DNA from 2 places in the Streptomyces sp. NPDC002144 genome. Region 2 is predicted to be linked to the other one. Evidence: riboswitches for the same ligand, from Rfam matches in the RefSeq annotation. Region 2 holds a riboswitch; the other holds the start of a gene.

Region 1 (3,397 bases), on a different contig from region 2:
GGTGCAGGAGCCCAGCGGGATCATGCCCCGGTCGAGCGCGTAGTCCCGGTCGGCCAGCCGGCGCAGGTAGCGCAGCATGGCGGTCTCGGAGCGGTGCTGGTGGAAGACGGGGTGGGTGAGGAAGTCGTCCCGGCGCAGCCGGTCCTCGGGCAGGGCCGCCCCGGCGACCGCGTCCAGCGCCTCGACGTCGCCGTCGACCCCGAAGGCCGCCCACACGGCCGCCAGCTGGGCCCGCCCGGTCGTCTCGTCGCAGGCGATCGACAGCTGGTCGGCGTCGACGAGGCGCAGGTTGACGCCGTTGTCCCGGGCGGCCGCCACGACCTCGGCGGCCCGTCCGGGGACCCGCACGGTGAGCGTGTCGAAGTACGCCCCGTGCACCACCTCGACGCCCCCGGCCTTCAGGCCCTCGGCGAGGATCGTGGCGTAGCGGTGCGTGCGCCAGGCGATGCTCCGCAGCCCCTCGGGACCGTGGTACACGGCGTACATGCCGGCCATGACCGCGAGCAGCACCTGCGCGGTGCAGATGTTGCTGGTGGCCTTCTCCCGCCGGATGTGCTGCTCACGGGTCTGCAGGGCCAGCCGGTAGGCCTGGTGCCCGTCCGCGTCCACGGACACGCCCACGAGCCGTCCGGGCAGGCTGCGCGCGAACTTCTCGTGCACGGCCATGTAGCCCGCGTGCGGCCCGCCGAAGCCCATCGGCACACCGAACCGCTGGGTCGTCCCCACCGCGATGTCGGCTCCGAGCTCGCCGGGCGACTTCAGCAGGGTGAGGGCGAGCAGATCGGCGGCGACGGTGACCAGGGCACCCAGCTCGTGCGCCTGGTCGATCACCGCCTTGATGTCGCGTACGGCACCGGAGGCGCCGGGGTACTGGACCAGCACGCCGTTGATCTCCCGCCCGGCGACCTCGGCCGGGATGCCGTCGCTCAGGTCGGCGACCACGACCTCCACGCCCGTCGGCTCGGCGCGGGTCTCGATCACGGCGATGGTCTGCGGCAGCACGTCCGCGTCGACCAGGAACAGGCCCTTCTTGTTCTTCCCCATACGGCGGGACAGGGACATGGCTTCGGCCGCCGCCGTCCCCTCGTCGAGCAGCGAGGCACCGGAGGTGGGCAGTCCGGTGAGGTCGGCGACCATGGTCTGGAAGTTCAGCAGGGCCTCGAGCCGCCCCTGGGAGATCTCGGGCTGGTACGGGGTGTACGCCGTGTACCAGGCGGGGTTCTCCATCACGTTCCGCAGGATCACGGGCGGCGTGAAGGTGCCGTAGTACCCGAGCCCGATCATCGAGCCGAGCACCTGGTTGCGGTCGGCCAGCGAACGCAGCTCGGCCAGCACCTCGGCCTCGGTCCGCGCTCCCGGCAGCTCCAGGGCATCGGCGTTCCTGATGACGTCCGGCACCGCGGCGGTGGTCAGCTCGTCCAGCGAGCCATACCCGATGTGGGCGAGCATCTTCGCCCGGGCTTCCTGGTCGGGCCCGATGTGGCGCTGCTCGAAGGGGATCCCCTTCTCGAGCTCGGAGAGCGGAATGCGATGGGCGGTCATTTGCGGAGGCCTCCTGGTCTGACACGACCTTCGAGGGGCACCACGGCACGGGTACCCGAACGGCCTCCCCCTCTGTCATCTCGACCTGAGAGCTTCACCGGGTCGCCCGAAAGCTCCCGGTTTTCACCGTCGGTGAGGGCGGAAGCCGTGACACCCGCCCTGCTTTCCAGAGTGACCTCGTCCGTGCGGTACGTGAGCCTGAGAGATTCCGGGGAGGATTTGCTCCTTCGGCGCCTCCGGTGTCACCCGGAGGACTCTCCCGCACGGGGTCATCAGCCGTTGACAGAGTACCAGTGCGCTCTACAGCGCGGCTCGAGTGGCCGCGTCGCCCGATGTGCACTTTCGTAGTGCTTACGGATGAGTTGCGACCATGTGGAGGGCCCGTGCAGACCGACATCGATCCGCGCAACCTGATCGGCCGCAAGGCGTTCGACCGCAACGGCACGAAGATCGGCACCATCGACGAGGTCTATCTCGACGACGCCACCGGCGTGCCCGAGTGGGCGGCCATACGTACGGGTCTCTTCTCCCGCGACGCCTTCGTCCCCCTGGAGCCCAGCGAGCTGGTCGAGGGCACCCTCCACGTCCCCTTCGACCGGGCGCTGATCAAGGACGCCCCCGACTTCGGCGTGGGCCGCCACCTCTCCCCCGAGCAGGAACTCCAGCTCTACCACCACTACGGCCTCCACCTGGCCTCACCCCCCTCGCTCCCGGACCGCGACTTCGGCAGACTCGCGGGCCAGGAGGACGCGGACGCCTGACCCCCGCCCCGCCGACACCCACAGCCGGCCCGTCACACGCCGCCCTCGCTCACACGCCTCCCCCGTCCACCGAGACCCCGGGTCTCTCCGCGACCAACGGCAACGGTTCGGCCGCCTCCAGCTCAGGGTCGTCGACCCGGAACGTCCGCACCCTGCCGGGCTCGGACCACGGTGTCTCGAACCGCACGGTCACCCGCCCCAGCCCGCTCCCCTGCACCCACCCGTGCCCGAACTCGGCATGCCGGACGTCATGCCCGGCCGGCCACCGTCGCTCGACCACGGTCACCTGCTCCGCGACGGGCTCCTCCACCCCCTCCTCCCCGGCATGCTCCATCCCCGTCGTCTCCCCGGCGGCCTGCGCGAACAGGTCCTCCTGGGTGTAGTCGGCCAGCCCGCTCACCCCGACTCCCAGCAGCCGCACACCCCCCGTCGTGTCCACGGCGTCCAGCAGCCGGGCCGCGGCCTCCCGCACCACCGCCGGATCGTCCGTGGGCCCCCGCAAGGTCTCGGACCGGGTCAGCGTCGAGAAGTCGTACCGCCGCACCTTCAGCACGATCGTCCGCCCCGACAGCCCGGCGGCCCGCAGTCTCCGCACGCACCGGTCCGCCAGCCGCTGCACCTCCAGCCCCACCCGTATCCGGTCGTGGATGTCCACGTCGTAGGTGTCCTCGACCGACACCGACTTCGCCTCCCGCTCGGCGACCACGGGCCGGTCGTCGTGCGCCAGCGCCATGGCGTACAGCGCGTGCCCGTGCGCCTTGCCGAGCAGCCGTACCAGCTCGTCCTCCCCGGCCTCCGCGATGTCGTCGACCGTGGTGATCCCGGCCCGCCGCAGGTGATCGCCCGTCGCCGGCCCCACCCCGGGCAGCGTCCGCACGGGCATCGGCCCGAGCAGCGCCCGCTCGGTCCCCGGCTCGATCAGCACCAGTCCGTCGGGCTTGGCCTCCTCGGAGGCGATCTTGGCGAGCATCTTGGACGCGGCGAGCCCGACGGACCCGGTGAGCCCCGTGCCGGTCCGTATGTCGGCGCGCAGCTTCTCCCCCACCAGCCTGGCCGACGCCTCGTCCCAGGCCGCCTCACCGGCCTCCAGGTCC
Region 2 (3,397 bases):
CGGCCTGGTTGGCGGAGGCGCCGGAGTGGGGCTGGACGTTGGCGTACTCGGCGCCGAACAGCGCCTTGAGACGGTCGATGGCGATCTGCTCGGCGACGTCGACGTGCTCGCAGCCGCCGTAGTAGCGGCGGCCCGGGTAGCCCTCCGCGTACTTGTTGGTGAGGACCGAGCCCTGCGCCTCCATGACCGCGAGCGGAGCGAAGTTCTCCGAGGCGATCATCTCGAGGGTGGACTGCTGGCGCACGAGTTCGTCGTCGACCGCGGCGGCGATCTCCGGGTCGAGCTCGTGCAGGGACGTGTTCAGGACGGTCATGCGGCCTCGACTCCTCAGCCGGCGTTCTGGGCGGTGTACTCGTCGGCGGAGAGCAGGTCGACGGGCTCCTCGGTGACGCGCACCTTGAAGAGCCAGCCGCCCTCGAAGGGGGCCGAGTTGACCAGGGACGGGTCGTTCACCACGTCCTCGTTGATCTCGGTGACCTCACCGGTGACGGGGGAGTACAGGTCGCTGACCGACTTGGTCGACTCCAGTTCGCCGCAGGTCTCGCCCGCAGTCACGGCGGAGCCCACCTCGGGAAGCTGGGCGTAGACGACGTCGCCGAGCGCGTTGGCCGCGAACTCGGTGATGCCGACCGTCGAGACGCCGTCCTCGGCGGCCGACAGCCACTCGTGCTCCTTGCTGTAGCGCAGCTGCTGGGGGTTGCTCATGGCCTGAATTCTCCTGTACGCGGGGTGATGAGAAATGCCGGGGGACTGCTGGGGACGTGGACGGGCGGCGGGAAGGCGGGCGGGACCCCGAAGCGGGACCGCCCCCGCACAGTCTCTACTTCTGGCGCTTGTAGAAGGGCAGTGCCACGACCTCGTACGGCTCGTGGCTGCCTCGGATGTCCACACCGACCCCGAGCGTGCCGGGCGCCGAGTGGGCCGCGTCGACGTACGCCATCGCGATCGGCCTGCCCAGCGTGGGGGAGGGGGCGCCGGAGGTGACCTCGCCGATCACCTCGCCGCCGGCCACGACCGGGTACCCGGCGCGCGGGACGCGGCGGCCCTCGGCGATCAGGCCGACCAGGACGCGCGGCGGGTCCTCCTGGGCGCGGGCGGCGGCCTCGGCGAGCGCCTCGCGGCCCACGAAGTCGCCCTCCTTGTCGAACTTCACCACCCGCCCGAGCCCGGCGTCGAAGGGCGTCAGCGCGGTGCTGAGCTCGTGCCCGTACAGCGGCATGCCCGCCTCCAGGCGCAGGGTGTCCCGGCAGGACAGCCCGCAGGGGACCAGGCCGGCGGCCTCGCCCGCCTTGCTCAGCGCCTGCCACAGCTCGACGGCGTGCTCGGGCTTCACGAACAGCTCGAAGCCGTCCTCGCCGGTGTAGCCGGTGCGGGCGATCAGCGCGGGGACGCCGACGACCGTGCCGGGCAGGCCCGCGTAGTACTTGAGGCCGTCGAGGTCGGCATCGGTGAGGGACTTCAGGATCCCGGGCGACTCGGGTCCCTGGACGGCGATGAGGGCGTAGGCGTCCCGGTCGTCGCGCACCTCGGCGTCGAAGCCGGCCGCGCGCTCGGTCAGCGCGTCCAGCACGACCTGGGCGTTGGAGGCGTTGGCGACGACCAGGTACTCGGTCTCGGCGAGCCGGTAGACGATCAGGTCGTCCAGGATCCCGCCGTCGGCCCGGCAGATCATGGTGTAGCGGGCGCGGCCCACGGCGACGGACGCGATGTTCCCGACCAGGGCGTGGTTCAGCAGGGCGGCGGCCTGCGGGCCGGTGACGGTGATCTCGCCCATGTGGGAGAGGTCGAAGAGGCCGGCCCGGGTGCGCACGGCCAGGTGCTCGTCGCGCTCGGAGCCGTAGCGCAGCGGCATGTCCCAGCCGGCGAAGTCGGTCATCGTCGCACCCAGCGAACGATGCAGGGCATCGAGCGCGGTACGGCGGAGTTCGGTGCTGCTCATCGGACGGTCGTCTCCCAGGGCATGACGGGACAGGGCGAGGTCATTCCTCCCCATCTGTCATCGGTACCTGAGAGGTTCGCCCTGATCACGCGAATGACCGGGCTTGCACCGTGGGTGGGGCCACCGCACGGCGGCCCGCTTTTCAGATGTGCCTCGCCCGCGCGGTAACGGGGCCTGAGAGATTCAAGGGAGGGACTTGCTCCTTCGGCGCCCCAGCGACGCAGACGTACTCGCGTACTGGGGACTCTCCCGCGCGGATTCAAACGGCCGGTATGCAGTTGGCGCGCACATCATTGCACGCCTCGTCCGCTCGCGTCAGACCGCTCTTTGTGACGGGCCTGTGGCCGGAACCGAACGGAACCGCGAGACACCGTGCATTACCTTCTCTTTACATTCAGTGGGGAGAAGCTTTCCTGACCCCGCAGGGAGGACGATCACGGTGAACAGGCCCACGGCGTACGCCACGACCTCGGCTCTCACGCTGCCCCGGCAGCCCTCGGCCCCGGCCCGCGAGCGGTGCGACGAGCTCCCGGCCCCCGTCGTCCGCGATCTGCGCGACCGCTCCGGCCGCAGTCCGCACGCCCTGCTCTTCGGACCCCGTGACCTCGTCGTCGTCACCGGCCTGCCCGGCAGCGGCAAGTCCACGCTGATGGCCCGCGCGGTCAGGGGCGCCCGCGTCGACTCCCAGGACGCCCGTGACCGCTGGGAGCGCCGGCTGCCGGCCGCGCTGCCGTACGCGCTCTACCGCCCCCTGGTCCGCCTCGCCCACTACGCCGGTCTGCGCCGGGCCGTGCGCGGCGGCGAGGGAGTCGTCGTGCACGACTGCGGTACGCAGTCCTGGGTCCGCGGCTGGCTGGCCCGCGAGGCCCGCCGCCGCGGCGGCACGCTGCACCTGCTGCTCCTGGACGTCACGCCGGACGCGGCGCTGGCGGGCCAGCGCGAGCGTGGCCGGGGTGTCTCCCGCTACGCCTTCCTGCGCCACCGCACGGCGGCCGCACGGCTAATCCGGTCCGTGGAGCGGGGCGAGCTGCCCGAGGGCGTCGGCTCGGCGGTCCTGCTCGACCGGGACGCTGCGGACGCCGTCGCCAGGATCGGCTTCACGGGCTGACCCCGCGTCGGTCCCGCCCATGCGGCCTCACCCGGATCGGCTTCACGGGCTGACCCCTTGCCGGTCCCACCCGCTAGCCTTTCCGGTCATAGCAGTGGTTCCCAGCAGACGGTCGGACACAGATGGACTTCCCAGCGGATCTCCCCGCGGACTTTCCCGCCCAGGCACACCCCCATCCGCACGGCGGCTGGCCGGGCAACGAGCTGGAGGAGGTGCTCTCGGCCTCCCTCGGCATCCCCTCCGCGGGCGGCCGGATCATCGAGGTGCTCGGCCGCAGCTTCCTGTGGATCCCGCTGCCCAACGGCGGCGGTCCGCTCAGCGGTCCCCTCGACGTGCCCACGCTGGAGATC

What was found. Region 2 has a riboswitch for glycine ahead of gcvT (glycine cleavage system aminomethyltransferase GcvT). Riboswitches for the same ligand answer to the same signal wherever they lie in the genome.
Region 1: linked by a shared signal. The riboswitch ahead of gcvP (aminomethyl-transferring glycine dehydrogenase) and the one ahead of gcvT (glycine cleavage system aminomethyltransferase GcvT) in region 2 are both predicted to bind glycine.

Annotation. Positions count from the first base shown of each region.
Region 1 covers NZ_JBSFDB010000022.1:171,606-175,002, forward strand. The annotation lists gene gcvP (aminomethyl-transferring glycine dehydrogenase) at 1-1,542, opposite strand, end outside; glycine riboswitch at 1,719-1,814, opposite strand; gene ACWCQ1_RS30155 (PRC-barrel domain-containing protein) at 1,926-2,303, shown strand; gene ACWCQ1_RS30160 (DNA polymerase IV) at 2,353-3,397, opposite strand, start outside.
Region 2 covers NZ_JBSFDB010000005.1:41,059-44,455, forward strand. The annotation lists gene glyA (serine hydroxymethyltransferase) at 1-313, opposite strand, end outside; gene gcvH (glycine cleavage system protein GcvH) at 328-705, opposite strand; gene gcvT (glycine cleavage system aminomethyltransferase GcvT) at 821-1,939, opposite strand; glycine riboswitch at 1,984-2,091, opposite strand; glycine riboswitch at 2,092-2,201, opposite strand; gene ACWCQ1_RS09240 (AAA family ATPase) at 2,379-3,047, shown strand; gene ACWCQ1_RS09245 (enhanced serine sensitivity protein SseB) at 3,170-3,397, shown strand, end outside.